DNA from 2 places in the Variovorax sp. J2P1-31 genome. Region 1 is predicted to be linked to the other one. Evidence: riboswitches for the same ligand, from Rfam matches in the RefSeq annotation. Region 1 holds a riboswitch; the other holds the start of a gene.

What was found. A riboswitch is a leader RNA that binds a small molecule or an ion and turns the genes downstream of it on or off. The one in region 1 is predicted to bind glycine.
Region 2: it holds a riboswitch for glycine, as region 1 does, so the genes downstream of both, gcvT (glycine cleavage system aminomethyltransferase GcvT) here and QTI20_RS24630 (FAD-dependent oxidoreductase) in region 1, are expected to answer to the same signal.

Annotation. Positions count from the first base shown of each region.
Region 1 covers NZ_JASZYA010000003.1:1,009,768-1,023,227, forward strand. Annotated here, with positions in the region: gene tgt (tRNA guanosine(34) transglycosylase Tgt) at 1-33, shown strand, start outside; gene QTI20_RS24585 (hypothetical protein) at 52-759, opposite strand; gene QTI20_RS24590 (DUF3597 domain-containing protein) at 923-1,303, opposite strand; gene QTI20_RS24595 (serine endopeptidase) at 1,368-2,450, opposite strand; gene QTI20_RS24600 (DUF2145 domain-containing protein) at 2,481-3,221, opposite strand; gene QTI20_RS24605 (hypothetical protein) at 3,356-3,814, opposite strand; gene QTI20_RS24610 (phosphatase PAP2 family protein) at 3,960-4,604, opposite strand; gene QTI20_RS24615 (MFS transporter) at 4,604-6,535, opposite strand; gene QTI20_RS24620 (hypothetical protein) at 6,532-7,374, opposite strand; gene QTI20_RS24625 (helix-turn-helix domain-containing protein) at 7,475-8,209, shown strand; glycine riboswitch at 8,406-8,513, shown strand; gene QTI20_RS24630 (FAD-dependent oxidoreductase) at 8,591-9,814, shown strand; gene QTI20_RS24635 (FIST signal transduction protein) at 9,834-11,099, opposite strand; gene QTI20_RS24640 (PhaM family polyhydroxyalkanoate granule multifunctional regulatory protein) at 11,142-11,813, opposite strand; gene QTI20_RS24645 (copper chaperone PCu(A)C) at 11,876-12,370, opposite strand; gene QTI20_RS24650 (hypothetical protein) at 12,490-12,867, opposite strand; gene QTI20_RS24655 (TraB/GumN family protein) at 12,879-13,460, opposite strand, start outside.
Region 2 covers NZ_JASZYA010000001.1:2,357,149-2,374,493, reverse strand. Annotated here, with positions in the region: gene QTI20_RS11025 (SDR family oxidoreductase) at 1-14, opposite strand, end outside; gene gcvP (aminomethyl-transferring glycine dehydrogenase) at 59-2,959, opposite strand; gene gcvH (glycine cleavage system protein GcvH) at 3,134-3,505, opposite strand; gene gcvT (glycine cleavage system aminomethyltransferase GcvT) at 3,569-4,735, opposite strand; glycine riboswitch at 4,783-4,895, opposite strand; glycine riboswitch at 4,916-4,992, opposite strand; gene QTI20_RS11005 (hypothetical protein) at 5,032-5,535, opposite strand; gene QTI20_RS11000 (MFS transporter) at 5,620-6,813, opposite strand; gene QTI20_RS10995 (AraC family transcriptional regulator) at 6,909-7,706, shown strand; gene QTI20_RS10990 (TRAP transporter large permease) at 7,694-8,971, opposite strand; gene QTI20_RS10985 (TRAP transporter small permease) at 8,968-9,462, opposite strand; gene QTI20_RS10980 (TRAP transporter substrate-binding protein) at 9,548-10,519, opposite strand; gene mog (molybdopterin adenylyltransferase) at 10,662-11,267, opposite strand; gene yjgA (ribosome biogenesis factor YjgA) at 11,264-11,920, opposite strand; gene pmbA (metalloprotease PmbA) at 11,990-13,360, shown strand; gene QTI20_RS10960 (SDR family oxidoreductase) at 13,572-14,399, shown strand; gene QTI20_RS10955 (flavin-containing monooxygenase) at 14,399-15,727, shown strand; gene QTI20_RS10950 (bile acid:sodium symporter family protein) at 15,735-16,637, shown strand; gene QTI20_RS10945 (SDR family oxidoreductase) at 16,634-17,345, shown strand, end outside.

The sequences.
Region 1 (13,460 bases):
CGGTTCAAGGCCGAGCGGGCGCGCGGCGTCTGAGCCGCTGCACGGCAGGCCTCAGCGGCTGTCGCGCTTGCCCTGCGCGCGCCGGGTCTGCGAGCCGGCATGTGCATGCAGCGCGATGCCGGCCGCGCTTTCCTTCAGGGGATTGCGGCGTGCGGCCCGCGCGGGGATGTCGAGCGGCGCGGTCTGCTGCGGCGCACCGGCGGCGGCCGCGCCCAGCGGCGATTGCGCTGCGGGCGCCTTGGCCGAACGCGTGTCCGACGACCCATGGCCCACGGCCGCCTGCTTGAGCTTCAGCGCCTTCTTGACCGCGGTCTTGAGGCGCACGGGCTTGGCCTTCTTGGCGACGACCTTCTTCGCGACCGCCTTCTTGGCCGGGGCCTTGGGCGCCGTCACGGCCGTCGATCGCGCAGTCTTCTTCGCCGGCGCGGCCTTGCCGGCCTCACGTTCGGCACGCCCTTCGAGCAGCGTCAGCCGATCCTCGAAACGCCCGAGCACCTCGGCGAAGACCTCGGCCTTGCGGCCGGTGCGCTCGTTGTCGCCCCCGACGGCCGAGCGCTTGCTCGCGGGCGTGCCGCGCGTGGCCACGGTCTGGCGTCGGTAGAGGTCCCGGTACTTGTCGCGCAGTGCACGTGCGCGTGTCACCTTCCCGCGCAGGCGCGCCAGGGTCAGGTCCTTGATCGGGGCGGCGCGGCTCTGGTCGAACAGACTCAGCTCGGCTGCGGTGAGCAGGCCGCGGGCTTGGGTCAAGGTGTAGGCCATCGATCGATCTCCTTCTGTCTGATTGCGTGCGATGCCGGGCGACACCGTGGCTTCACCTTAGACGCCATCGCGCGCCAGCGATGTCGGACCAGACCTTCCATTCCGGCGCGCATGAAAAAAGCCCGGCCATGCCGGGCTTCGCAGAGGACGCGGATGCGGCCGATCAGTCGCGCAGTTCGACCGGCACGGTGCCGCCGTTGGCGGCCAGCTTGGTCATGACCTGGCGATGCAGCCAGATGTTCATCTTGGCGCTGTCGCTGGTGTCCTGGCCGTAGCTCAGTTCGGCCGCCAGCTCCTTGCGCGCGGCCAGGCTGCTGTCGAGGCCGAGCAGCTTCATGAGGTCGACGATGGAGGTGCGCCAGTTGAGGCTGGCGGCGCCGGGCATCGCGTCGAGCACGGCGGCCACGTCGCCCAGCGGAATGGCCGGCGGCGGCGCCGCGACCGCGGGTGCGCCGGCAGCGGCCGGTGCGGGCGCGGGGGCCGGGGCCGGCGCGGCCTGGGCCGACGGGAAGATCTTGGAGAGGATGCTGCCGAAGATGCTCATGGGATTCCTTGGGAGTTGAACGGACCACTGAAAGTGGGCGCGCGAGGCGCCGCTCCCGCTTCTATCACGCGGGCGCGGCCCCGGCCAACGGTTCCCCTTGCGATCGCGCGGTGGGATGTGCGGAAGTCCCGCAGGCATGGCAGAACTTCGAGAACGCGCTCTTGCGCGCATCGCAGGTGCCGCAGTGGTCGAACAGGCCGATGCCGCAGTGCGGGCAGAAGTCGATCTCGGCGTTCTTCAGGTCGACCGGCCGCTCGCAGCCCGGGCACACGCTCTTGGCCAGCCGGGTCAGCGCGGTGTCGTAGCTGAGTTCCTCGCGGCGCACGATGTCGGGCTGGGCCTCGGCCAGCTTCTGGCGCGCGAGGTAGCGGTTGAGCCCGACGATCGCGTAGCGCCCCACCAGCACGGTGATCACGATGCCCACGATGTAGCGCACATAGCCGCCGTAGCTGGGCAGGTAGGGCACGAGCTCGACGAAGAAGGCGAACAGCGCGAAGAAGATGAAACCCCAGACGAAGGGCCAGTAGGTGCTCTTGCGCTTCTTCACGAACAGCCAGCCCGCGATCAGCAGCAGCGGCAGCGTCAGCGCGAGCCGGTAGCCGAACACGCGCAGTTCGACGCGACGGTACTCGGCCAGCAGCCGCTGCTCGGCGTCGTACTCGAGCACTGCCAGCTTGCGCTGCGCGGCCTCCTGGGCCTGGCGCGCGTCGAGCGCCACCTGCTGCTGTGCCTCGACCTTCTGCTGCGCCGCGTCCTCCCGGGCCTTGAGCGCATCCAGCGCGCGGGTGCGGGCGATGAGCTCGGTGTCCTGGTCGGGCTGCGCGGTGGCGCGGCGCGTGGCGATCCAGTTGCCGAAGGTCTCGCGCGCGCTGCGGCTGCTCTGCGCGGCGGCGCTGCGCTGGAGTTCGGCCTGTTCGAGCGCGCTGGCCGCCTGCTGCTCGATGCGCTCGGCCTCGCGCACGCCGGCCCGCAGCGGATCGGCCGCGGCGCGGTCGATGAAGTCGTCGGTCTGCAGCGTGCGCTCGACCCGCGGCAGGTCGTTCACCAGCGTGCCGCCGAGCCCGATCAGGAAGCCGGCGAACACCAGCGCCACGACCCACAGGCCGCGACGGAACCACTTCTCCGAGAGACGCAGGGATTTGCTCATTCTTTTTCCTTCAGGCGATGTGAACAGGGCTCAGAGGGCCAGTGTGACCGGTGCCGCACCGAGCCCGCTGCGCTGCAGCCAGACGAACACCGAATCGGCCGTGATGGTCTCGATGCGGTCCGAGAAACGCTTGTCGTTGGGATGGTCGTCGAAAGCCACGTTGGCCTTGCTGACCCGCCCGCCCAGCCGCGTGAGCGGGCCCAGCGCCAGCACGCCCGGCTCGTAGCCCTTGAACTGCAGCCAGGCCTGGGCCTGCGCGCGCGTGCGGATGGTGCCGGGCTCCATCGCGGCGGCCAGCGTCTCCAGCGCCCACTGGTTGGACTGCTGGTACTTCTGTGCCCAGGCATAGCTCACGATGCTGTAGGCCGGGGTGTGCAGCCGCACCAGGCTGTCGCTCGGCGCTTCCAGCAGCGCCAACAGTTGCGCCTGCACGGCCGGCATGGGCACCGCCCAGGCGGCCCGGTAGCGCCACGGGTCGTCGAGGAAGAACTCGCCCAGGCCCTGGCGGTACACGCCGGCGACGGCGGTGCCGCACTGGTTGAGCTTGTGCGCCACGCGCCAGGGGCCGTCCTCGGTCTTGTAGGCCAGGCCCAGGTGCGACCACTGCAGGCCGTAGCGCGTGAGGTCCTGGCCGGCACGGGCCAGCAGCACGACGCGTGCGCCGCTCGCGTCCAGCGCCTGCGAGGTGCGCTCGGCCAGCTGCATGCCCTTGATCACGTTGTCCGGGCTCGGACGGGCCTGTTCGCAGGACCGTCCCGCATGCGCCTGCATGGGGAAGAGAAAGGCCCCGGCCAGGCACACCACCGATGCCAGCGCCAGGATGCGCAGCGCCGTCTTCAGGTTGCGCCGCCAGCGCGGCGCGCGGGCCTCCTCGTCAAGGCTGTAGAGATCGCTCATCCGCGAATTCACACCAGCCTCTCGTTGTGCAGCAGCGCGCGGCCGATGGCGTTGGGCACGAAGGCCAGCACCTCGCCAGCGGCCGAGAGCACCACACCCGAAGCGATCACGCTGACCGTCACCGCCGTGCCGACCACCATCGAAGCGCCCCCCACCGCGTGGCCCGCCACCCGGACGCTGGCGCGCGCACCGTCGGAAGCCCGCGCCAGCACGTAGGTGATGCCGTCGACCGAGGCCTCGACCGCGACCACCGTGAGCACCGAGCCGCCGACCGACAGCGCGGCCGGCAACGCGACCGATGCGCCGACCGCGCCGCCGGCGGCCGAGGCGGCGCCCACCACCGAGGCCACGGGCATCAGGGACAGTGCTGCCGAGGTTTCGCTCTGCGCATGCACCGACAGGGGAGCGAGCAGCGACACGACGATCGCGCCGGCGCTCATCCAGCTCAGGACCCGTTGTTTGTTCATGAGTGACTTTCGAAAACGAAGAGGAAGGAAAAGGAGCCCGAATGATGGCCGGGCACCGCCCATGGAGGGGCGAATCGATGCACCGGTTCCCCGCCAGGAGGCCGGGAGTACCGATATTCGATACTTTTCGTGAAATACCGCCGGCTCAGAGCGCCTGGAGATCGCTGCGCGTGAAGGGCCGCTCGATGCCCGCAAGCCGGACGGCCATGGTTTCGAGCAGGCCCTGTGTCGGCGCCGGCCGGCCCGGCGACAGGAACAGCAGGGGCAGCAGCAGCCCGCCCAGCCAGGCGACCCAGGGCAGCCGCGGCGGCGCGTGGCGGCGCGCCAGCCCCACGAAGCCGAGGCTGACCGCCATGCCCAGCAGCAGGCCCGCCGCCACCTCGGACACCGAGTGCGCATGCAGGGCCAGCCGCGACACGCCGATGGCCGCGCCCAGGCACCAGCCGGCGCCCAGCGCGAGCGCACGGGCGCGCGCCGAGCCGCGCGCGCAGGCCAGCCACAGCAGCGCCGACCACACGCTGGTGCCGATCGCCGTATGGCCGCTGAAGCCGGTGAAGTCCCAGCGCGCGCTGCCGATGCCCCAGCCCAGGAAGGCCAGCTTGCTCAGCAGGATCAATCCGCTGCCCGCGCCGAAGGCCAGGCACCAGGCGAACGCGGCGCGGCGCCCGTCGCGCGACAACAGCAGGCCCAGCGCGATCAGCAGCGACAGCGGCAGCATCAGCGCGCTGTCGCCCAGCCAGGTGAAGGCGTGCCAGGCGTCCGCGGGAACGGTGTCGAGCAGCCCCGCCATCAGGCCGAAAGCAGCCCGCTCACGCGCGACTGGAGCAGTTCGGGCGTCGCTTCCGCCGCCGCCACCACCGCGCCCACGTGCAGACCGACCCGGCTGAACAGACCGCGGCGGAAGGGCTGCACCATCGCCACGTTCTTGCCCTCGCGCACCTCGACGCGGCTGAAGAAGGAACCCCAGAGGTTGGTCAGCGCCATCGGGATCACCGGCGGCTCGACGCCTGCGGCGCGCGCGCCGGCGAGGATCTTCATGACGCCGCCCTTGAAGGGCTGCAGGGCGCCGTCGCTGGTGATCGCGCCCTCGGGGAAGATGGCCAGCAGGTCGCCTTCGCGCAGCACCTCGACGGCCTGCGCGAACGCGCGCTCGTAGGCCGCGGGGTCGTCCTTCTGCGACGCGATCGGGATCGCCTTGGCCAGCCGGAACAGCCAGCCCAGCACCGGCACGCGGAAGATCCGGTGGTCCATGATGAAACGGATCGGCCGCGGGCTGGCCGCCATCAGCAGCACCGCGTCGATGAAGCTCACGTGGTTGCACACCAGCACGGCCGGGCCCTCGGTCGGGATGTGCTCGTCGCCTTCGATCTTGAAGCGGTAGACGAAGCGCGACAGCACCCAGGCCACGAAGCGCAGCAGGTACTCGGGCACCAACAGGAAGATGTAGAAGGCCACCAGCGCGTTGGCGATGCCGGTGAACAGGAAGATCTGCGGGATGGTGAAGCCGGCCCCGAGCAAGGCACCGGCGATGACCGAGCTCGCGATCATGAACAGCGCATTGAGGATGTTGTTGGCCGCGATGATGCGCGCGCGGTGCGTGGGCTGGCTGCGCAGCTGGATCAGCGCATACATCGGCACGCTGTAGAGCCCGGCGAACAGCGACAGCAGGCCGAGGTCGGCCATCACGCGCCAGTGCGCCGACTGCGCGAGGAAGGCGCCCAGCCCCATCTCGGGCCCGGCCGGCAGGCCGCGCGAGGCGAAGTACAGGTCGATCGCGAAGACGCTCATGCCGATCGCGCCCAGCGGCACCAGGCCGATCTCGACCTGGCGCCGGCTCAGCGTCTCGCACAGCAGCGAGCCGATGCCGATGCCGACCGAGAACACCACCAGCAGCAGCGAGGCGACCTGCTCGTTGCCGTGCAGCACCTCCTTGGCGAAGCTGGGGAACTGGCTCAGGAAGACCGCGCCGAAGAACCACATCCACGAGATGCCCAGCAGCGAGCGGAACACCACGATGTTGCCGCGCGCGAGCTTGAGGTTGCGCCAGGTCTCGCTGATGGGGTTCCAGTTGACGACCAGCTGCGGGTCGGTGGCCGGCGCCCTCGGAATGGCCTGCGCGACGCCACGGCCGACCAGCGCCAGCAGCACGCAGGCCACGGCCACGCTCGTGTGGCCGATCTGGGGCAGCGCCACCAGCAGGCCGCCCGCCACCTGGCCCAGCAGGATGGCGACGAAGGTGCCCATCTCGACCATGCCGTTGCCGCCGGTGAGTTCGCGCGCCGCCAGCACCTGCGGCAGGTAGGCGAACTTGACCGGCCCGAACAGCGTGGAGTGCAGGCCCATGAGGAACACGCAGGCCAGCAGCACCACCGGATCGGCGCGGAAGAAGCCCCAGGCCGCGAGCACCATGATCGCGATCTCGAGGTTCTTCACGAAACGGATGATCGTGGTCTTGTCGTACTTGTCGGTGAGCTGGCCGGCCGTGGCCGAGAACAGCAGGAAGGGCAGGATGAACAGCGCCCCGATCACCAGGCCCGCCATGGCGGGCGGCATCCAGCTGACCTGCAGCTGGTAGGTCACCATCACGGTGAAGGCGAACTTGAACAGGTTGTCGTTGGCCGCGCCCGCGAACTGCGTCCAGAAGAAGGGCGCGAAACGCCGCTGCTTCAGCAGGGCGAACTGGTTGGCGTGGGCATCGGATGCCATGGCGGATGTTGTCATTCGAATGTCCCGTTGGGGCCCCTTAGGCCGGCGAGGCGGCTGCGCGTGGATTGTGCCGCAGGGGCCGGCGGCCGAAGGGCCCGCAGCATCTGCAATGCGGGCCAGCCTGCGCAGGCCGCGGCCAGATGCTTGAGGCTGTGGCCCGACACCAGCTGCCCGGTCGCCTGGTAGATCGCGTCATCGCCCAGCTCCAGCAGCTTGGCCACGCCGTAGCAGCAGATGACCGCGCCGAGCTTCAGGCCGAGCGCGCCCGGCACCGGCCGCAGCAGCGCCAGGCCGAGCACCAGCGCCATCCCGCCGAACTGCAGCACGGCCCAGGGCAGCACGTTGCCGCGCAGGTGGCAGGCCGCCAGCGCCAGCAGCCCTGCCACCAGCATGCCGCAGGCCACCGGCCAGGCGACCCGGCGGCCGATGCGCTCGCTGACCGCCAGCCCGACCATGCCGGCGAAGGCGACGGCCATGCCCAGGCGGTCGGCCGTCAGCCGCAGCGCATCGGGATGCAGGTGGTAGAAGGCCGAGCCGAACGCGGTCAAGACCAGGCCAACAAAGAAAAGCCTGGCACAGCGCCGCACCGCGGCCGTGCCGGCCGACGCCCCGTCGAGGCGGCGCAGCCGGAGCAGCCCCCAGACGCCCAGCACCGCGAACGGCAGGTTGCTCAGCACGTCCATCGCATGGGGCAGGCCCCGCCAACCGCGGCCGTCGGCAAAGCCGGTGCCGGCCATCGGATCGGGCAGCGCGGGGCCCAGGCAGGCGGCGAGCACGCCGAGCAGCAGGGCGGCCAGAAGTACGCGCTCGCGGGGGTCGAGCGTGGCCGGGAAACGGGGAGGCGTTCGGTTCATGGCGCGAATCTAGGCGCCCGCACCCGTGCATTGGCATCGAAAATCGATACGGTCCGCCGATCGCATCCGATCGGTATCGTCTTGCAATACCCTACTGCCCATGAGCACCACCGTCGATCTGGTTCAGGCCCTGAAGAACGAACTCAAGAACGCCCGCATGACCTATGCCGACCTGGCCCGGTCGCTGGGCATGGCGGAGTCCAGCGTCAAGCGCATGCTGGCCAAGTCCGACATGCCGCTGAGCCGGGTCGACGCGATCTGCCGCGCGCTCAAGATGGATTTCGCCGAGCTCGCGCGCCGCGTGGCCGACGCCCAGCCGCTGCTGCGCGAACTCACGCTCGAGCAGGAAAAGGCCGTGGTGCGCGACAAGAAGCTGATCCTGGTCGCGATCAGCGTGCTGAGCCAGTGGACGCTGGAGCAGATCGTCGGCGCCTACCGCCTGAGCGAGGCCGAGTGCATCGCCTGCTTCGCCCAGCTCGACCGCATCGGCATCATCGAGCTGCGGCCGCTCAACCGCTACCGGCTCAAGCTGGCCAAGACCTTCCGCTGGCGCCCGCACGGACCGGTGATGAACTTCTTCCGCGACAACGTGGTGCTCGACTATTACAGCGGCGGCTTCGACGGGCCGGCCGAGGGGCTGCTGCTGGTGCACGGCTCGATCAGCCGGGCGCTGGCGCCCTCCTTCCTCGAACGGCTGCAGCGCGTGGCGCAGGATTTCGCGCAGCAGCACCAGACCGACCAGAAGCTGTCGCCCGACGACCGGGAGGGCTATACGCTGCTGCTGGGCATGCGCAACTGGGAATTCGAGGCCTTCACCCGCCTGCGCCGGAACTGAAAAACGGGTCTGTGGCGCCGATGCCGCATATTCACCCGCATATCTTGATGAGTATCGATTACATATTTATTGAATTTGTCAAGACGGGTAAACTCCTATTTCTGCAGAAAAGAGGGCCCACGGGCCCCACCGCACGCGCAAACTCCCATGAACGCCGAGGTGAACCGCCCTGCCGGTTCGACGACTGCCTCGTTTCGATTCGCCGTCTGAAGAGCCATCGCCCCCGCGCGATGCACCGAAGGAGCAAACCCGTTGCAGGGCGCAACGGGCGAATCTCTCAGGTACCCAGGACAGAGGGAGCGGCAACCTGAACCCCGGGCCGGGCGTGCACGACAGCGTGCGCCGGTCCGCCGTTTGTGCCTTCCCACAAGGAACCGGACCATGCGCGTGATCGTTCTGGGCGGCGGTCTTCTCGGCGTCGCCTCGGCTTACTACCTCCAGCAGCTGGGCCACGAGGTCACGGTGATCGACCGCCATGCGGCGCCCGCCGCCAAGGCTCGGGGCATGGCGAGCGCGCCCTCGCGCCCGCCGCTGGCGCCCCCGCCCGCGCGCAGCCTGTGCCGCACCGCGATCGACGGACTGCGCCGCCGGCTGCACCGCGTGTCCGGCTACCTGACGGGCGTGCGCCAGCGGCCGGCCACGCGCCTGGAACACATGGTGCGCCTGGCCACCTACAGCCGGGAGACGGTGCACGAACTGCGCAAGGAAGCCGGCGTCTCGCAGGACCTGCGCAGCGCCGGATGGATGCGCGTCTACACCGATGCCAAGGCCTTCGAGGCCTTCACGCACAGCGTGCGCCGGCTGCAGGCGCTGGGCTGCTCGCTGCAGCTGCTGTCGCCCGAACAGGCCATCGGCATCGAACCCTCGCTGCAGCACCTGCACGGCCAGCTCGCCGGCGCCGCCTTCACGCCCGAGGACACCTCGCGCGACCCCGCGGCCTTCGCGGCCAGCCTGGCCTTCATGTGCCGCGCCGCCGGCGTGCGCTTCCTGATGAACCACTCGGTGGTCAAGCTGCATGCGCGCGACGGCCGCATCGACCATGTGGAGCTCGCCAACCTCGACGGCGAGCGCAGCATGCTGCGCGCCGACGCCTATGTGCTGGCGCTGGGCACCGGCAGCGTGCCGCACGCGCAGGCGCTGGGCATCGCGATGCCGATGCGCCGCATGCGCGAGTACAGCATCGTGCTGCCGATCCAGGACATGGCGGGCGCGCCGCAGGTGATGCTCAACGACCGCCACGAGCGCCTGCGCATCCGGCGCATCGAGACGCCCGAGGGCGAGCGCCTGCGTGTGTGCTGCACGGTGCGCCTGGCCACCGACGCACAGGACCTGCCCGACTCCACGCATTTCGCGCGCATGCTGGCGCGGGTCGAGACGCTGCTGCCGGGCGTGGTCGACCCGTCGCGCGCCGAGTTCTCCAGCACGCTGCACGCGCGCAGCGCCAGCGGCATGCCGCTGATCGGCCGCACGCCGCTGCGCAACCTGTTCCTCAACGCGGCGCCCGGTGCGCAGGGCTGGGTCAACACCTGCGGCGCGGGCAAGTCGATCGCACGCATCGTGAGCGGGCTCTCGCCCGAGGTGGAATTCGCCTTCGCCAAGGGCTGAAGAAGCCCGGGCGGCGGGCTCAGTCGGTGACGAACACCGTCAGCACGCCGGTGTAGCCGTACACATGGTGGCGGGCGATCTCGCCGGCCGCGAAGAAGCCGGTCAGCGGCACGTCGCCCAGCGCATGGCGCACGATCTGCATCTCGGCGCCCGGCGCGCCGAAATGCGCGCCGCCGCGCCCCGAACAGCTCACGTACACCGCGCCCGCGATGCGGCGCGCCGGATGCGGCGCGGCCTCGGCCTCGCCGGCCGCGACGGCGCGGGCCGTGGCCAGCGTCTGCTCCTCGGGCTCGAGCTCCTCGCGGATCTCGGCGCAGATGCGCATCAGGTCGGCGCGCGCGGCCTGGGGGCTGCGCCGGCAGAAGCTCATGCGCATGCCGGCCTCGGCCGTGTCGGCGATCGCGATGCCGCGGCGCGTCGGGTCGAGGCCGATGATGTGGCGCACCAGCACGTCGGCCCCCAGGTCGCCGGTGCGGCGGATGCCGTCGCTGCCGGCGTCGACCAGGCCGACCAGCGTGGCGCGCACCACCTCGATCGCCTCCTGCGGCGCATCGAGCGAGATCTGCAGGTCGGCCAGCAGCACGTCGAGCGCGGGCTCGCCGTCCAACTGCAGCAGCAGGTTGCCGTCGGCCTCGGTGATCTCGCGCTCGCGGGACACCGGCTCGCAGCCCTGCGTGACGCGCGACACCAGCCGCACGCCCTCGCCGAACACCACGCCGGACATGCCGCCCGAGAACACGCCGCGCGCGGCGCCGTGGCCGCGGATGTTGCCGTTGCCGCCCAGCGCGAACTGCAGCGCGCCGCGGCGCCCGGACGACAGGCCGCCGAACAGGTAGCCGGTGTCGGTGCGCCCGGCCATCTCGCCGACCAGCTCGGCCAGTTCCGGCGTGCCCGGGTCGGCATGCACCAGCGCCGTGTGCGCCTCGAAGCCGCTCATCTCGGAGCTGCCCAGCGGCGCCACGCCGGAGAACACGCGGTACTGGTCGCTGGGCAGCGCGCACAGCATCACGCTCAGCGCCGGCTCGTCGAAGTACTCGGCGTTGTTGGCCGCGACGCCGAAGCCCACGGTGCCCGACCAGTCGGTGATCTCGGGCAGTTCGGCCCCGAGGTGGTCGAGGATGTCCTGCGCCTCGGCCGCGTAGTGGTCGGTGATGTAGAGCAGGCCCAGCGTGGGGGCGGCGGCGTAGTCGGGCAGCGCCATCTGCGCGCGCAGCTGCGCGAGCGCGAGGCCCGCCGCCATCCGCCATTGCGGATGGGTGGCGTGGCCGGTGGGGAAAAGCTTCATGCGCGCGGTCCGGGGTCCTGGTGGGAGAAAAAAGAAAAGGGCTCAGCCGCGCGCGCGCCGGGGCGCGGCCGCGGCGGGAGGCTTGGCGGCCGCCGCCTTGCGCGGGGCGGTCTTGCGAGCGGGCTTCTTGCTGGCGGCCGGCTTGGCCTTGGAGGGCTGTGCCGGTGTCGCGCCCGGCATCTTGGCGTGGGCCGCCTCCTGCATCGCGGTGCTGGCGATCTGCTGGAACTGCTGGGTCAGCGCGTTCCACCACTGCAGCGGATCGACCACGCCCGGTGCCGCGGCCGCCTTCTCGCCAGCGGCCTCGGCGGCGGGTGCGGGCGCCGGTTCAGGCGCGGGCGCGGGCGCGGGGGACGGCGACGCGACGGGCGCCTCGGCCGGTGCCGCCGCCGGCCGGGTGAAGACCTTGGCCAGGTCTTCCATCTGCACGTTCATGCCCCGCAGCGTCGACAAAGTCATCTTCTGCACCTCGAGCGCCTGGATGGTGGCCTTCAGCGCATGGCCGTTCTGCTCGAGCCAGTACTGCACCGTCTTGAGTTCCTGGATGCGCTTTTCGAGTTCCTCGACGCTGAGCGTGGGCGCCACCCAGTTCGACAGGCTGGGCATGCCGCTGGCGGCAGCACCGCCGGTGGCCGTGTTGCCGGCCAGCCCCTTGAGAAAATCGAAGCCGGGAACGAACTGGCTGAAGGCAAAAGGGGAATTCGCGTCGCTCATGGCTGTCTCCGGCAGTGGTGGGCACCAGCTTACCCCAGGCCGCTGGCGCGCGGCGCGCCCACTCAGTGGCGGTGGGCCGGTGCCGCGGCCCCGGCGGCGGCGCCCGGGGCAACGCTGCGCACCGGCACGTTCAGCGCCAGCGAGCTCCTGGCGCCCTTGGCGTCCTCGAACTGCAGCGTGATCGGCAGGGTCGCGTCCTTGACGATGGGCTGCTTCAGGTCCATCAGCATCAGGTGGTAGCCACCCGGCTTGAGTTCGACCGTGCGGTGCGCGGGCAGCTCGACGCCGGACACGCCGCGCATGCGCATGGTGTCGCCTTCCATCTTCATTTCATGGACCTCGGCCACCCCGGCGGCCGGCGTGCTCGCGCCGACCAGCTTGAGGCCTTCGTGCGCCGTGAGCTTCATGAAGGCGCCGGTGCCGCTCTGGCCGGGCACGGCCGCGCGGACCCAGGCGTCCTGGACGTCGACCGGCGCGGCCGTCTGGGCCCCGACCGACGCACAGGCGACGAGCGCCATGCAGGCGGCGGCGCGGCGGAAGGTGGTGTTGAAAGTCATGCGGGAACTCCTTGGAGACAGGAAAAGGCGGGGGGTCGAAGGGCGGCGGCGGCCTGCGGGGCAGGCCTGCGGGGCAGGCCTGCGGCGTCTCGCGCGGCGAGGCGAGACAGGCACAGGGATCAGGCGCGAAGCGGCGGCCCGCGGGCCGGCAGCGGCGCGGCGGCGAGCGCCACGCGCGCGGCTTCGACCGATCGCGGCAGGCGCCCGCGCGGCAGCGGCGCCGTAGCCAGCGCCTCGGAAGCAGCGTGCGGCGGCGCCCCGCCCGGCAGACACAGCGGGCAGTCGAGGTGGCCCGCGCCGAGCTCCTGCACGCCGTCGGCCGTGTGCACCACCATCTTCACGGCACCGCTGCTGGCGCACACCAGTTCCAGCGCCTGCGACTGCAGCAGCGGCGATGCCGCGGCCGCACCCAGCGACAGCACGAAACTCCAGAGCACGAGGCCGCCCAGCGCGCCGAGACGGCGGAAGCAGAGGAGGTGGCGCAGGAGGGCGGGCATGGGAGCGGCGATTATGGCGCCGGCACCTGCCGCGTCACCCGGAAGCCCCGGGCCGCCAGCAGGGCCGGCAGGCCCTTGGGCCCGACCATGTGCAGCGCGCCGACCGCGGCGAAAACGCCGCGCCCCTGGCCATGCAGGCGCGCGATGCCCTCGGCCAGGCCGGGGTTGCGATCGTCCAGCAGGCGCTGCAGCGCGCGCTCGTCGGTCGCCGTCTTCACGCAATCGCACCATCGGCGGTAGTCGGACAGCTTCTGCCAGTCGCTGGAAGCCCAGACGGTGGCCAGTTCGGCGCCGAGCGTGCGCGCCTGGCCGGACTCGAGCTCGTCGAGGGTCTCGTCGACCTGCGCGCCCTCCTCGGCCTCGCTGTCGCCGGCCAGGGCCTTCAATTGCATCTGCGCATCCTCGAGCGCGACGACCGGCCTGGCGTGGCGGCGGGCATAGACGCCGAGGAAGTGCTCGCTGCCCCATTCCGAGAACATCCCGTCGTGGCGCACCGCCAGCCCGGCCAGCGTGGTGGCCTGCAGGATCGGCCGCAGGCGCGCCAGCGCATCGGCCGGCAGGCAGGCGATCGCGATCTGGCGCTCGAGCCGGCG
Region 2 (17,345 bases), on a different contig from region 1:
TTGCTTTGACTCATCGATGTCTCCGTTGGAATGCAGGAAACATCGATTGTGCCGGTGCTCAGCTCGTCGCGTAGTCGCCCACGGGCAGGCAGCTGCAGAACAGGTTGCGGTCGCCGTAGACGTTGTCGACCCGGCCGATCGGCGACCAGTACTTGGCCTGGCGCAGCGCGGCCAGCGGGTAGGCGCCGAGTTCGCGCGAGTAGGGGTGCGCCCACTCGGTGCTCAGCAGGCTGGCGGCCGTGTGCGGCGCGTGCTTGAGCGGGTTGTCGTCCTGCGGCCAGACGCCTTCCTCGATGCGCCGGATCTCGCCGCGGATCGCGATCATCGCGTCGACGAAGCGGTCGAGCTCGGCCAGCGGCTCGCTTTCGGTCGGCTCGACCATCAGCGTGCCCGGCACCGGGAAGCTCAGCGTGGGCGCGTGGAAGCCGTAGTCGATCAGGCGCTTGGCCACGTCTTCGGCGGTCACGCCGCTGCTTTCCTTGAGCGGACGCAGGTCGAGGATGCACTCGTGCGCCACATGGCCGTTGGGGCTGGCGTAGAGCGTGGGGTAGTGGTCCTTCAGGCGCGCGCTGATGTAGTTGGCCGAGAGGATCGCGGTCTCGGTCGCGGCCTGCAGGCCCTCGGCGCCCATCATGCGGCAGTACATCCAGCTGATCGGCAGCACCGCGGCATTGCCCAGCGGCGCGGCCGACACGGCGCCCGGTCCCTCGGAGCCGATGCCCGCGGTCGCATGGCCAGGCAGGAAGGGCACCAAATCCTCGACCACGCACACCGGGCCCACGCCCGGCCCGCCGCCGCCGTGCGGGATGCAGAAGGTCTTGTGCAGGTTCAGGTGGCTCACGTCGCCGCCGAACTCGCCCGGCGCGGCCACGCCCACCAGCGCGTTCATGTTGGCGCCGTCGACATAGACCCGCCCGCCGTGCGAATGCACCAGCGCGCAGAGTTCCTTCACGCGGGTCTCGAACACGCCGTGGGTGCTGGGGTAGGTGATCATCACCGCCGCCAGGTGTTCGCTGTGCTTCTCGCAGGCGCGCTTGAGGTCGTCGAGGTCGACGTTGCCCTGCGCGTCGCAGGCGGTCACCACCACCTGCATGCCCACCATCTGCGCGCTGGCCGGGTTGGTGCCGTGCGCCGACGAGGGGATCAGGCAGATGTTGCGGCCGCCCTGGCCCCTGGAGGCGTGGAAGGCCTTGATCGCCAGCAGGCCCGCGTACTCGCCCTGCGAACCGGCGTTGGGCTGCAGGCTGATGCCCGCGTAGCCCGTGGCCTCGCAGAGCCAGGCGCGCAGCTGTTCGTCGAGCTCGGCATAGCCCTGCAGCTGCTCGGCCGGCGCGAAGGGATGGATATTGGCGAACTCGGGCCAGGTGATCGGGATCATCTCGCTGGTCGCGTTGAGCTTCATGGTGCAGCTGCCCAGCGGGATCATGCTGCGGTCGAGCGCGAGGTCCTTGTCCGAGAGGCTGCGGATGTAGCGCAGCATCGCGGTCTCGCTCTTGTGGGTGTTGAACACCGGATGCGTAAGGAAGGCGCTGGTGCGGCGCAGGTCCGCCGGAATGCGCACCTCGGCGGTCTCGGCCAGCGTGTCGAAGCGGGGCATCGGCGTGCCGGGCCGCGCGAACAGCGCCCAGAGCGTCTCGACGTCGGCGCGCGTGTGGGTCTCGTCGAGCGAGATGCCCAGGTGCTGCTGCAGCCGGTGGCGCAGGTTCAAGCCTGCGTGGCGGGCGCGTTCGAGGATCGCCGCGGTGCCGTCGCCGCTCTTCACCGTGAGCGAGTCGAAGGCCGTGGCGTGGGCCAGCTCGAAGCCCATCTGCTCCAGGCCCGCGGCCAGCACGGCGGTGAGCGCGGCCACGCGCTGCGCGATGCGCAGGAGGCCTGCCGGGCCGTGGTAGACCGCGTACATGCTCGCGACCACCGCCGGCAGCACCTGCGCGGTGCAGATGTTCGAGGTGGCCTTCTCGCGCCGGATGTGCTGCTCGCGCGTCTGCAGCGCGAGCCGATAGGCGGGCGCGCCGTGCACGTCGACGCTCACGCCCACCAGCCGGCCCGGCAGCGAGCGCTTGAAGGCGTCGCGGCAGGCCAGGTAGGCCGCGTGCGGGCCGCCGTTGCACATCGGCATGCCGAAGCGCTGGGTGGTGCCGCAGACGATGTCGGCGTCCCATTCGCCGGGGGGCGTGAGCAGCGTGAGCGCCAGCAGGTCGGCCGCGACGCACAGCGCCGCGCCGCAGGCGTGCGCATGGCCGGCCAGCGGGCGCAGGTCGTGGACCTGGCCGGTGGTGGCCGGATACTGCGCGAGCACGCCGAAGAAGTCGCAGCTCGCCATCAGGTGCGGCAGGGTTTCCGAGGCGGTGCTGACCTTGATCTCGATGCCCAGCGGCGCGGCGCGCGTGCGCAGCACCTCGATGGTCTGTGGATGGCAGTCACCCGCCACCAGGAAGACGTTGCTCTTGCTCTTGACGCTGCGTTTGGCCAGCGTCATCGCTTCGGCCGCCGCGGTGGCCTCGTCGAGCATCGAGGCGTTGGCGATCGCCATGCCGGTCAGGTCGCAGACCAGGGTCTGGAAGTTGACCAGCGCCTCCATGCGGCCCTGCGAGATCTCGGCCTGGTAGGGCGTGTAGGCCGTGTACCAGGCCGGGTTCTCGAGGATGTTGCGCAGGATCACGCCGGGCGTGTGCGTGCCGTAGTAGCCCTGGCCGATGAAGTTGCGCGCCACCTGGTTCTTCGCCGCCATCTTCCGCAGCTCCGCCAGCGCATCGGCCTCGCTCGCCGCGGGCGGCAGCCGCATCGGCTTCGAGCGGCGGATGGCCGCGGGCACGATGCCGTCGATCAGCTCCTGCCGCGTGGCCGAGCCGATGACCGGCAGCATGCGCGCCTCGTCCGCGGGCTCGATGCCGATGTGGCGGGCGATGAACTCGTCGGCGGTATCGAGTTCGCGCAGGGTGGGGAAGGCGGTGGAGGGCATGGCGGTGGGAGGAAGACGGGAGGGGACGGGTACGGGTACGGGTACAGGACGCAGAGGACGCGGAGGTTTCGCAGAGGGCGCAAAAAGAAATACCAAATTTCTGTTCAGATTTTTCTGCGTCCTCTGCGCAATCTTTGCGTCCTCTGCGTCCGGATGTCCGCTTTCAGCGGCGCATCAGGATTCCGCGGCGAACTTGTCGTAGTCGGCCGCTTCCAGCAGCGCATCGAGCTGCGCCGGCTCGCTGAGCTTGACCTTGAAGAACCAGCCGCTGGCCAGCGGGTCGCTGTTGGCCAGCGAGGGGTCGGCGCGCAGCGCTTCGTTGACTTCGGTGATCTCGCCCGACACGGGCATGAACACGTCGGCCGCGGCCTTGACCGACTCGACGACGCCGGCGACCTCGCCCTGCGCGAAGGTCTTGCCGACTTCGGGCAGGTCGACGAAGACCACGTCGCCCAGCGCGTCCTGCGCGTGCACGGTGATGCCGACGGTGGCGGCATCGCCCTCGGCCGCGACCCATTCGTGGTCCTTGGTGTACTTGATGCTCATGGTGAAAAGACTCCTCGTGGAAAAAATGTTCAGGGGTGCAGAGCCTAGCCGGCTCCGCGGGCTTCAGCCGCGGTAGTAACGGGTCGGAACGAAAGGCAGGGTCGAGACTTCCATCGGCACCGGCTTGCCGCGCACGATGGCCTGGATGCGCGTGCCGGGCTCGGCGAAGGCCGTGGCCACGTAGCCCATGGCGATGCAGCGGTCGGCCGAGGGGCCGAGCAGGCCGCTGGTGACGCTGCCGATGTCGTGGCCTTCGAAAGACTGCAGCAGCGTGCCGTCGCGCACCGGGATGCGTTCCAGCGCGACCAGGCCCACGCGCTTGCGCGTCAGGGTGTGGTGGTCGGTGTGGCCGGCCGCGCCGGTCGTGGCGGCGGCGAGCTGGGCCAGGATCCGGTCGGCACCCGGGAAGCCGCCCGCGCGCGCACCGCCCGCGCGGCGCACCTTCTGGATCGCCCAGTGGAGCGAGGCCTCGACCGGGGTGGTCGTGGTGTCGATGTCGTTGCCGTAGAGGCACAGGCCGGCCTCGAGCCGCAGCGAGTTGCGCGCGCCCAGGCCGATGGGCTGGACCTCGGGCTGGGCCAGCAGCAGCCGGGCCAGGGCGTCGGCGTCTTTCGCGGCCACCGAGATCTCGAAGCCGTCTTCGCCGGTGTAGCCGCTGCGCGTGACGAAGGCCGCGATGCCGCCGATCCGCACCGCGCCGCCGGTCATGAACACGAAGCGCTCGATGCCCGGCGACAGCCGCGCCAGCGTGGCCGCGGCCTGCGGGCCCTGCAACGCGAGCAGCGCGTGGTCGGGCAGGGGCTGCACCGCGCAGCGCGCGCCGATCCGCTGCCGGATGTGGGCGATGTCGGCCACCTTGCAGGCGCCGTTGACGATCACGAAGAGCGAATCGTGGCCTTCGTTGAAGAACATCAGGTCGTCGAGGATGCCGCCCGCGTCGTCGAGCAGCAGGCCGTAGCGCTGCTTGCCGGGCGCCAGGTCGATCACGTCGACCGGCATCAAAGTCTCGAAGGCGGCCGCGGCGTCGGGGCCGACCAGGCGCAGCTGGCCCATGTGCGAGATGTCGAACAGGCCGGCGGCGGTGCGCGTGTGTTTGTGTTCGGCCATCAGGCCGGCCGGGTACTGCACCGGCATCGAATAGCCGGCGAAGGGCACCATGCGGGCGCCGAGTTCGACGTGCAGGTCGTACAGGGGTGTCTTGAGAAGCTGGATGTCGGAGGAAGCAGCCACGGGGCACTCTAAAGGGGCAGTCGAAATCCATGGCTGCAACGCCACGGGCCACCCCTGCTGTCCGCTTTACCTGAGAGATTCGCCCCACGATCGGGGTTTGCTCCTTCGGTGGGCCGCTGCATCGTTTCCGGTACGGCGGCCTCTCTCCAGCAAGGAAACGCCGGTGGTCACCGGCGCCTCGTCAGTCCTTTTGCCTGAGCGTTCGGGGAAACCCCCTGCGCCTTCGGCGGCCCCGTCGCGCGGGGCTCTCTCCTGACCCCGCGAGTGTAGTGGATCGCCGGGGGCAGGGCGGCGTGTCAGTGAACGATGTCGGTGAGCGGCAGCAAGCGGTCGATGCGCTCGCGCAGCGACGCGGCGCGCTCCGGCCCGGCGCTCTTCTCGACCTCGGCCAGCATCAGCGCGGCGATCGCCAGCATGGATTCGCGGTCGCGGGCCTCGCGCAGCGCGTCGCGGATCTGCTGCGCGAGCGCCGGGTCGCGGCGCACGAACATGCGTTCGCAGATGTCGAACAGGAACATGCGCGTGGTGGCCAGCGATCGCTTGCCGTCGAAGGTGTCGGCCGCGCTGGCCGGCGGCAGCTGCACCGCCACGGGTGGCGCCTCCGGCGCCTGCAGGTAGCCCCTCTGCACCAGCGCCTCGATCGCCTGCGCGGCCTCGTCGCGGTTGCTGAACAGCGGGCTGAAGTCGCTCAGCGTGCGCCGGCCGTCGGCCATCAGCAGCAGCGCGCGCTCGCGCTGGCTCAGGGTGCGCCGCCCGCCATGCAGTTCGTCGCGCGCCTTGTCGGTCTTGGTGGGAAACATGGCAGCCACGGCCTCGGGAGAGCAGGGAGCGCAGCATCGCCCGCCGCGGTGACATCCTCGTGAATGTCCCGCGGCCCCGTCGCCTCAGGCCGCGGCGGCTTCGGGCGCGACCGGCTGCGGCGTCCGGTTGCGCATGCGCAGGGCCAGCACGGTCGCGACGCAGAGCACGCACAGCACCGCGGTCAGCGTGACGCCGAGGCCACGCGCATCCGACAGCAGGCCGAACAGCGGCGACACCAGCCCGCCCACCGACAGCGCCAGCCCCAGCGTGATGCCGCTGGCCGTGGCCGGGTTGCGCGGCAGGTAGTCCTGCGCCAGCGTGACCTGCGCCGCGAAGGGCAGGAACATGCTCATGCCCAGCAGCGCGGTGCAGGCCAGGGCCCAGCCGGCCGTCGGTGCCAGCACCAGGCCGGCAAGCGAGGGCAGCGCCAGCAGGTAGCCGGTGCGGATGGTGCCCATGCGGCCGATGCGGTCGATGCGGTCGCCGAGCCAGCCGCCCAGCAGCACGCCCACCGCGCCCGCGGCCGTGAAGCCGGTCAGGGCGGCCGCGCCCTGGAAGCTGGTGCCGTGCAGGTCGCGCGTGATGCGCAGCGACAGCATCGACAGCACCGTGACATAGGGGATCGACCAGCCCACGATGGTGGCCACCAGCAGGCTGAAGGCGCGCCAGTCGTTGTTCGGCTTCAGCAGATGGCTGCCGGCCTGGCGCGCGGCCGCCGCCTTGGCCGCGGACGCGGCACCGCGGCCGGCGTTGGCGACCATCCACACGATGCCCATCGCCAGCGCGGGCAGCCCGAGCAGGTAGCTGCGCGACAGGCCCCCGCCGCCGATCACGGTGGCGGCGAGCACCGGCGCGAAGGAAGCGCCGATGGTGCCGCCCACCGAGAACACGCTCATCGCCTTCTGCGAAGCGCCGCCGGCCGCGCGCGCGGCCACGGTGGCCGGCGGATGGTAGGCCGCAATGCCCAGTCCGCACAGCACCATGGCGATCCAGGTCAGCAGGTAGCTCTGGCTCAAGCCCGCCAGCACCACGCCCAGCGCCGCCACCAGGAAGCCGACCGGCACCAGCCAGCTGCGCGGGTGGCGGTCGGCATAGAGACCGAACAGCGGCTGCACCACGCTCGACAGGCCGGTGGCCGCGAGCATCAGGCCGCTCACGGCCGTGTAGCTGTAGCCGCGCTCCAGCACCATGAAGGGCAGCAGCGCGGGCACGAGGCCCTGGTAGAGGTCATTGACGGCATGGGTGCCGGTGAGCAGCCCGAGTCGGCGCTTGTTCATTCGATCGCTTCTTTCATGTGTGCCAGAGGGAAAAAGGCATCGTAGGAAGCGATGGAAAGATGATCTCGCTACGAATCGGCAAGAATCGTCGCGAAATGGACAAACCGATCCCGCCGCTCAACCTGCGCCCCGAAGAAGGCGAGTCGACCCCGCGCGCCGTCGCGGTGCTGGCCACCGACCCCGAGGGCGACGCCTTCATCCCGCCGCACACGCACCGGCGCGGACAGCTGATCCACGCCATCTCGGGCGTGATGCTGGTGAGCGCCGCGGCCGGCAGCTGGGTGGTGCCGACCGGGCGCGGCGTGTGGGTGCCGGGCGGCATGGAACACCAGATCCGGATGGCGGGCGAGGTGCGCATGCGCACGGTCTTCGTCGAGCCCGGCATGCGCGCGGACCTGGGCCGCCGCTGCCGCGTGATCGAGGTCGGCGAACTGCTGCGCGCATTGATCGTCACGGCCGCCGCGCTGCCGCTGGACTATGCGCCGGGCGGGCGCGACGAGCGGGTGATGGAGTTGATGCTCGACGAGATCGAGGCCGCGCCCGCCTTGTCGCTGCACGTGCCCATGCCGCGCCATGCGCGCCTGGCCGCGCTGTGCGAGGAACTGGTGCGCGACCCCGCGCTGCCGGCCACGCTCGACGACTGGGCGCTGCGCCTGCACATGAACCCGCGCACGCTGGCCCGGCTGTTCCAGCGCGAGACCGGCATGAACTTCGGTGCCTGGTGCCGGCAGGCGCGGCTGCTGCTGAGCCTGCCGAAGCTGGCGGGCGGGGCGTCCATCCTGGCGGTGGCGCTGGCCCACGGCTACGAGAGCCCGAGCGCCTTCACCGCGATGTTCCGGCGCACGCTCGGCGTGCCGCCGAGCGTGTACCTGCGCCGCGACTACCTGGCGTAGACCAGGTCGCGCAGGGCCAGCGAGACCCAGGGCACGTAGGTGATCACCATCAGGCAGGCCAGGATCACGAGCACGAAGGGGATCAGGTGCTTCACGATGCGGTCCAGCGAGATGCGCGCCACCGTGCAGGCCGCGAACAGGTTCACGCCGAAGGGCGGCGTGATCATGCCCAGCGCCAGGTTGACGACCATGATCAGCCCGAAGTGCACCGGGTCGATGCCGAAGTGCACCGCCACCGGCGCCAGGATCGGTGCCAGCACGATGATGGCCGCGCTGGTCTCGATGAACATGCCGATGATGAACAGCGCCGCGTTCACGCCCAGCAGGAACATCGCCGGCGACTGGAGCACCTCCTGCAGCCAGTGGCCGATGGCGTCGGGCACGCCGGCGCGCGTGATCAGGAAGGCGAACAGGCCGGCGTTGGCGATGATGAACATGATCACCGCCGACGACAGCACCGACTTGCGCAGGATCACGTACAGGTCGGTGATCTTGATCTCGCGGTAGATCACCATGCCCACGATCAGCGCATAGAGCACGGCCACGGCCGAGGCTTCGGTCGGCGTGAACACGCCGCCGTAGATGCCGCCCAAAATGATGACCGGCATCAGCAGCGCCCAGCCGGCCTGCCACAGCGCGGGCCCGAAGGCCATGCGGCCCTCGCCGTCGTTCTTGCCCCAGCCCTTCCACTTGCAGTAGATCCAGACGAAGAGCATGAGCGCGAGGCTGATCAGGATGCCCGGGCCGAAGCCCGCGATGAACAGTTCGCCGATCGAGACTTCGGCGCTCACGCCGTACAGGATCATCGGGATCGAGGGCGGGATGATCACGCCCAGCTCCGCGCTGGTGGCCTGCAGCGCCGCGGCGTAGGAGGTCGGGTAGCCGTGCTTGATCAGTGCGGGGATCAGGATGGCGCCGATCGCGAAGGTGGTCGCCACCGACGAGCCCGAGACCGCCGCGAAGATCATGCAGGTCAGCACGCAGGTCATCGGCAGGCCGCCCTGCACGCCGCCCACGATGCTCTTGGCGAACTCCACCAGCCGGCGCGAGATGCCGCCGGTCTCCATCAGGTTGCCCGCGAGGATGAAGAAGGGGATCGCCGCCAGCGGAAACTTGTTGATCGAGTTGAAGATCTCCTTGGCGGAGATCAGCATGTTGGCGCCCGTCACCTGGATGCCCAGCACCGAGGCCAGGCCGATGGACACCGCCACCGAGACCGACAGTGCGAAACACAGCACCATCGTTGCGACCATCACCGGCGTCATTGCGCAGTCTCCAGCTCGAGCCGCTTCGGGTCGAGGAAATTGCCGGCGATGCCGAACAGGGAGAAGACGGCGCCCACCGGCAGCGCGAGGTAGGCCCAGACCATCGACAGGCTCTCGAGCCCGGCCATGGACTGCACCCGGCCGCGCATCGCGTAGTCCCAGCCGTACCAGAGGATCACCAGCATCAACGTCAGGGCCGCGAGGCTCACGACCGCGTCGAGCACGCGCCGAAAGCGCGGCGGGCTCCAGCGGTAGAGCACGTCCACGCTGACCATCGCGCCCTGGCGGAAGGCCATGGGGATGCCGAGGAAGACCATCCAGATCAGGCTCACCCGGATCAGGATCTCGCTCCATTCGGCGGGTTGTTCGAGCACGAAGCGCGTGACGATCTGGAACACGCCCAGGGCCGAGGCGACCACCAGCATCAGGCAGGCGAGCACCATCGACGCCGTCGTCGTCCAGCGCTCCAATCCAAGGAATTTTTCTTTCATCTCAAAGCCGTTCGAGAAAACAAAAAAGCCCGCCGGTTGCGCGGCGGGCCCCGAACCGTCCCGCGAAGGGACGGCGGCCCGAGCCTTACTTGACGTCGCGGATCTTGTCGAGGTTGGCCTTGCCGAACTGCTTCTCGAAGTCGGCATTGACCGGCGCCAGCATCGCCACGAACTTGGCCTTGTCGATGTTGTCGATCACGGTCATGCCCTGGGCGCGGAGTTCCTTCACGCCGTTGGCGTCGTCCTGGTCGACGCGGTCGCGGTTGGCCTTGACCGCCACCTTGGCGGCTTCGAGGAAGGCGGTCTTGTCGGCGGCGCCGAGCTTGTCGAAGGCGGCCTTGTTCATCACGAAGATGCAGGGCGAGTAGACATGGCCGGTCAGCGTCAGGTGCTTCTGCACCTGCGAGAACTTGGCCGACATGATCACCGGCAGCGGGTTCTCCTGGCCGTCGACCGTGCCCTGCTGGAGCGCGGTGAAGACCTCGGGGAAGGCCATCGGCGTGGTGATGATGCCCAGGCCCTTGTAGGCCGCGATGTGCACCGGGTTCTCCATGGTGCGCATCTTCAGGCCCTTGAGGTCCTCGGGCGCCTTCACGTCGCGCTTGCTGTTGGTCATGTGGCGGAAGCCGTTCTCGGCCCAGGCCAGCGCCTTGAAGCCCTTGGCGTCGAACTTGCCGAGCAGGTCCTGGCCGATCGGGCCGTCGAGCACCGCGCGCGCATGCGCCTTGTCGCGGAACAGGAAGGGCACGTCGAGGATCTTGGTCTCGGGCACGAAGTTGGGCACCGGGCCGGTCGACGAGAAGGCCAGTTCCTGCGTGCCCAGCTGCACCGCCTCGATCGACTCGCGCTCGCCGCCGAGCGCGCCGTTGTAGAAGGTCTCGACCTTGTAGCGGCCGTTGGTGCGGGCCGCGACTTCCTTGGCAAAGGTGTCGATCGCCACGCCCTGGTGCGAGTTCTGTGCCGTCGAGATGCTGATCTTCATCGTGGTCTGCGCGAATGCGGCGCAGGCCATGCCCATTCCCAGAACCAGGCCGGCGGCCAGACGGGTCAACTTCATGCGGTGTCTCCTGTGATTGAAAGACTGCAGGACGGGCTTTCCCCGGTATGCAGGCAGTCGACGACTATGCCCCACGCTGCTGCACTGCAGCGTCGGGATTTGTACGGGGAGAAGACACCTTTGCAGGCGCCTTGGAGACAGTTCAGGCCGCGCGCGTGGGCCGGATCGCCGATTTGGGCCGGAAGGCCTTGCACACCGTGTCGTCGGTTTCCAGGTACGGACCGCCGATCAGGTCGATGCAGTAGGGCACGGCCGCGAAGATGCCGGGCACGGCCTGCGAGCCGTCGGCGTTCTTCAGGCCCTCGAGCGTCTCGGCGATGGCCTTGGGCTGGCCGGGCAGGTTGAGGATCAGGCTGCGCTCGCGCACCACCGCCACCTGGCGCGAGAGGATCGCGGTCGGCACGAAGCGCAGGCTGATCTGGCGCATCTGCTCGCCGAAGCCGGGCATCTCCTTGTGCGCCACGGCCAGCGTGGCCTCGGGCGTGACGTCGCGCAGCGCGGGGCCGGTGCCGCCGGTGGTCAGCACCAGCGAACAGCCGGCGTCGACCAGCTCGATCAGCGTGGCGCTGATGCCGGCCTGCTCGTCGGGGATCAGCCGGGCTTCGAAGTCGATCGGGTTGCGCAGCGCGCGGCTCAGCCAGTCTTTCAGCGCGGGCAGGCCCTTGTCCTCGTACACGCCGCCCGAGGCGCGGTCGCTCACCGAGACGATGCCGATGCGCACCGGCGCCAGGGCCGTGCTGTCGGTCATGCGTCGCGCGCCTGCGATTCCTCGCCGGCTTCGGTGGCGCGGTCGTCGCCGCCGTGGACGGAGAGCTGGGCGCGCACCAGCTGGAAGATCTCGCGGTAGGCCTTGCCCTGGCGCGGGGCCTCGCCGGGCTTGCCGGCCTTGAGGTCCTTGCGGGCCTGGCGCACCAGGGCGCGCAGCTGCTGGCTGTCGGTGTCGGGGTGGGTCTCGATCCAGCCGCCCAAGGAATCGTCGTCGGCGATCAGCTGGTCGCGCCAGCGCTCGGCCTCGTGCAGCACCGCGATGTCCTCAGCCGGGCCGCGGTGCTGCTCGTCGAGCGCGGTGCGCACCGCGTCGAGCACGCCCGGGTCCTGCAGGCGCATCAGCTTGCCGATGAACTGCATCTGGCGGCGCTTGCCTTCGAAATTGGTGATGCGGCGGGCCTCGATGACGGCGTCGCGCAGCTTTTCGCCGATCGGGAGCTTGTCGAACAGGCCGGCGCGCAGGTCGAGCAGGTCTTCGCCGAGCTTCTGCAGCTCGGCGCTTTCACGCTTGAGGTCGGTCTTGCTGGCGTCGTCGGTGCCCTTGAGCTCGCGTTTGAGCTGAAGATCGAGCTCGCTGCCTTCTGCAACGAACTCTCCACGGACGAAATAGCCTTTTTTGGGTTTGCGGGACATGCGTGAATCCTGGGCCGCAAAGGACCGCGCGATAAGAAAACTGGGGGCGACAAGTATCATAGCCAACACATGACGACATCCTCCACGCGCCCCGCGTCCGGCTTTGCCTACAGCCGCTCCTTCTTCGAAGACCTGGTCGACTCGGCCTTGGCCCATGCCAAGAAGCTCGGCGCCACCAACGCCGGGGCCGAGGCCTCCGAAGGCTGCGGCCTGAGCGTCTCGGTGCGCAAGGGCGAGCTCGAGAACGTCGAGCGCAACCGCGACAAATCCCTGGGCATCACCGTCTACGTCGGCAACCGCCGCGGCAACGCCAGCACCTCCGACTTTTCCGGCGCCGCCATCGAGCAGACCGTGCAGGCGGCCTACGACATCGCGCGCTTCACCGCCGAAGACCCGGTCGCCGGCCTGCCCGACGAGGCCGACATCGTGCGCGAGCAGCCCGACCTCGACCTGTTCCACCCCTGGGACATCGACAGCGAGGGCGCCGCGAAGCTGGCGCTCGAGTGCGAGGCCGCCGCCCTGTCGACCGACAAGCGCATCACCAACAGCGAGGGCGCGGGCGTCTCGGCCCAGCAGAGCCACTTCTTCAGCGCCCACACCCACGGTTTCCGGGGCGGCTATGCCAGCTCGCGCCACTCGATCTCGGTCGCCCCGATCGCCGGCAAGGGCAACGACATGCAGCGCGACGCCTGGTACAGCTCGATGCGCTCGGCCGACGAACTGGCCAGCCCGCAGGCCGTGGGCCGCTATGCGGCCGAACGCGCGCTGTCGCGCCTGAAGTCGCGCAAGATCAAGACCACCGAGTGCCCGGTGCTGTTCGAGTCGCCGCTCGCGGCCGGCCTGCTGGGCGGCCTGGTGCAGGCCACCAGCGGCGGCGCGCTCTACCGCAAGAGCACTTTCCTGCTCGACTCGCTGGGCAAGCCGGTGCTGCCCGATCACATCGATGTGACCGAAGACCCGCACCTGCCGCGCGGCAAGGGCAGCGCGCCCTTCGACGACGAAGGCGTGACCACGCGGGCGCGCAAGGTGGTCGACGCCGGCCGGCTCGAGGGCTATTTCCTCAGCACCTATTCGGCACGCAAGCTGGGCATGAAGACCACCGGCAACGCCGGCGGCTCGCACAACCTGGTGCTGAGCTCGCGCCTGACCAAGGCCGGCGACGACCTCGACGAGATGCTGCGCAAGCTGGGCACCGGCCTGTTCGTGATCGAACTCATGGGCCAGGGCGTGAACTACGTGACCGGCGACTACTCGCGCGGCGCCAGCGGCTTCTGGGTCGAGAAGGGCCGCATCGCGTTCCCGGTGCAGGAGATCACCATCGCCGGCAACCTCAAGGACATGCTGATGGGCATCCAGGCCGTGGGCGCCGACACTTACAACTACGGTGCCAAGACCACGGGCTCGCTGCTGATCAACCGCATGAAGGTCGCCGGCTCCTGAGCCGGGCCGGGCGCGCCGGCACGCGCCCCACCGCATAAGCAAACACGCTCGCGTTGTTTGCGCGCGCGTGCATCCGTGGTCCGATGCGGGCGCCGCGCGATCCGCTCGTTTCGACGGGACGCGCCAGCAAGGGGAAATGCCAGGGGTTGCACTGCATCGCCGCGGCTAAAGTGATTCGGTCTTCGCCACTCGGCGCCCGCGCCGCCCGCCTGTGACTTCGCCACCGCCGCCGTTTCGCAACGTTGTTCTCACGGGAGCCTGCGGAGGCCTGGGCCAGGCCCTGGCGCGTGAACTGATCGCCAGCGGCGCCCAGGTGGCGTTGGTCGGTCTCGATCGCGGCCGGCTCGTCGCACTGGCCGCGCTGGCGCCCGCGCGCTGCGCGACCTACACACCCGACGTGTCGCAGGGCGAGCCCATGCAGGCCATGGCCGCCGACTGGATGGGGCGCCACGGCGTGCCCGACCTGGTGATCGCCAATGCGGGGGTCGCGGGCGGCTACGACACGGCAGAGGCCGACGACCTGGCGGTGCTGCGCCGCATGCTGGAGATCAACCTGCTGGGCGCGGCCACCACCTTCCAGCCCTTCCTGTCCGCGATGCGCGCGCAGCGGCGCGGCGCGTTGGTCGGGGTGGCCAGCATCGCGGGCTGGCGCGGCATGCCGGGCAACGGCGCCTATTGCGCGAGCAAGGCCGGCCTGATCCGCTACCTCGAGAGCCTGCGCGCCGAACTGCGCGGCACGGGCGTCTCGGTGCACACCGTCAGCCCCGGCTACATCCGCACCGCGCTCACGGCCGGCAACCGCTTCGCGATGCCGGGACTGCTCGAGGCCGACACGGCCGCGCGGCAATTGCTGGCCGGCGTGCGCGCGGGCCGCGAGCAGATCGTGCTGCCGCGCCGCATCGGCTGGCTGTCACGCGCGCTGGGCCTGCTGCCCGACACCCTGCACGACCGCCTGCTGCGGGCCCAGCCGCGCAAGCCCCGCGTGGGCGAGGCCGGCGCCACCGCCATTCCGGGTCTCTCGAAGGAACCACCGCCCTGATGTCCGCCACCGAACCGACCCATGAACAGATCGCGCTGATCGGCGCCGGCCCCTCGGGCCTGGCCGGCGCACGCAACCTCCAGAAACACGGCGTGCCCTTCCAGGGCTTCGAAGCCCACAGCGACGTGGGCGGCCTCTGGGACATCGACAACCCGCGCTCCACGGTCTACCACTCGGCCCACCTGATCTCGAGCAAGCGCACCACCGAGTTCGCCGAGTTCCCGATGGCCGACGGCGTGGCCGACTACCCGAGCCACCGCGAACTGCGGCGCTACTTCAGCGACTTCGCCGACCGCTTCGAACTGCGCGAGCATTTCCGCTTCAACACGCGCGTGCTCAACGTCGAACCCGTGAGCGAGGCGCCCGACACCCGCTGGCGCGTGAGCGTGGATGCGGGCGACGGCCGGGTCGAGACCGCAGAGTACAAGGGCGTGGTGATCGCCAACGGCACGCTGGCCGAGCCCAAGCGGCCGAAGTTCGAGGGCCGCTTCGACGGCGAATTGCTGCACACCAGCGACTACAAGCACCCCGAGCTGTTCAAGGGCAAGCGCGTGCTGATCGTGGGCGCCGGCAATTCGGGCTGCGACATCGCGGTCGATGCGGTGCACTACGCCCGGAGCGTCGACCTGTCGGTGCGGCGCGGCTACTACTTCGTGCCCAAGTACGTGTTCGGCAGGCCGGCCGACACGCTGGGCGGCAAGCGGCCGCTGCCGGCCTGGCTCAAGCAGCGGGTCGACGCGACCGTGCTCAAGTGGTTCACCGGCGACCCGGTGCGCTTCGGCTTTCCCAAGCCCGACTACCGGATGTACGAGTCGCACCCGGTGGTGAACTCGCTGGTGCTGCACCACGTGGGCCACGGCGACATCGGCGTGCGCGCCGACATCGCACGGCTGGCTGGCCGCACGGTGCACTTCAAGGACGGCAGCGCACGCGACTACGACCTGATCCTCGCGGCCACCGGCTATGCGCTGCACTATCCCTTCATCAAGCGCGAGCTGCTCGAGTGGCAGGGCATGGCGCCCCGGCTGTACCTCAACATCTTCTCGCCGCGCTTCGAGAACATCGCGGTGCTCGGCATGATCGAGGCCAGCGGGATCGGCTGGCAGGGGCGCTACGAGCAGGCCGAGCTGGTGGCGCGCTGGTTCCGCGCGCGGGCCGCGGACTCGCCCAAGGCCTGCACCCTGCGCGCGGCGGTGCAGGGGCCGCCACCCGACCTGTCGGGCGGCTTCAAGTACCTGCAGCTCGAGCGCATGGCCTATTACGTCCACAAGGACACGTACCGCGCGGCCGTGCGCGAGGCCTCGGCGATGCTCGCCCTGCCGGAGTGAGGACGCCATGCTGCCCGTCGACGAGATCCGCCTGAACTTCAATCCCGCCTCGCTGCTGCTGCTCAACGCGGTGCTGGGCTTCCTGATGTTCGGCATCGCGCTGGACACCCGCATCGAGGACTTCAAACGCGTGGCGCGCATGCCCGGCGCGATGGCCGTGGGCATCGGCGCGCAGTTCGTCGTGCTGCCGGCCGTGACCTTCGCGCTCACGCTGCTGCTGCAGCCCGGACCCAGCATCGCGCTGGGCATGATCCTCGTGGCCTGCTGCCCGCCGGGCAACATCTCGCAGATCCTCACGCACCGCGCGGGCGGCAACGTGGCGCTGTCGGTGTCGATGACCGCGATCTCGAACGCGCTGTCGATCGTGCTGATGCCGCTCAACTTCGCGTTCTGGGGCGGCCTGCATCCCACGGCCTCGGCACTGCTCAAGACCATCGCGCTCGACCCCCTGGACATGCTGGGCCACATCGTGATGATCATCGGCATCCCCTTCGTGCTGGGCGTGGCCTGCGCGCACCGCTTTCCCGCGCTCACCGCGCGCATCAAGAAGCCGGCGCGCCTCCTGAGCTTCCTGGCGCTGATCGCCTTCATCGTGGGCGCGATCGCGGGCAACTGGCGCTACTTTCTCGACTACGTGGGGCTGGTGCTGCTGGCGGTGGTGATCCACGACGCGCTGGCCTTCGGCACCGGCTACCTCTGCGCGCGGCTCGCGGGGCTGGCCGACTACGACCGGCGCGCGGTGGCGATCGAGGTCGGCATCCGCAACGCGGGGCTCGGGCTGGTGCTGATCTTCAGCTTCTTCGGCGGCCTGGGCGGCATGGCGGTGGTGGCCGGCGTCTGGGGCTTCTGGGACATCATCGCGGGCCTGGCGCTCGCGAGCTGGTGGGGGCGCAAGCCGGTGCAGCCATGAGCGACGCACAAGGCTGGATCGCACGGCGCGTGCTCGTGACGGGCGGCGACGGTTTCCTGGGCCGCGGCGTGCTGGCCGCGCTCGCCGGGGCTTCGCTCGAATGCCTGGTCGCGCTCGACGTGCGCGAGGTGCCGGCCGAGCGCCGGCGGCCGGGCGTGCGCTACCTGCAGCAGGACGTGCGCGACCTGGGCATCGCCGACACGCTGGCCGCGCACGCCATCGACACGGTCGTGCATCTGGCCTCCATCGTCACGCCGGGCCAGGGCTCGGACCGGGCCTTCGAGCATTCGGTGGACGTGGGCGGCACGCGCAACGTGCTCGCGGCCTGCGTGGCGCAGGGCGTGCGGCACCTGGTGGTGTCGTCGAGCGGTGCGGCCTACGGCTACCACGCCGACAACCCGGACTGGATCGACGAGTCGCAGCCGCTGCGCGGCAACCCGGTGTTCGCCTATGCCGACCACAAGCGCCAGGTCGAGGAACTGCTGGCCGAGGCCCGCGTGCAGCATCCGGCGCTGGCGCAGACGGTGCTGCGCATCGGCACCATCCTGGGCGAGCGGGTCGACAACCAGATCACCGCGCTGTTCGAGAAGAAGCGGCTGATCGCGATCCGCGGCAGCGCCAGCCCCTTCGTCTTCGTCTGGGACGAGGACGTGACCGGCGCCATCACGCATGCACTGCGAGGGGCGCCGCCCGGTTGCTACAACCTCG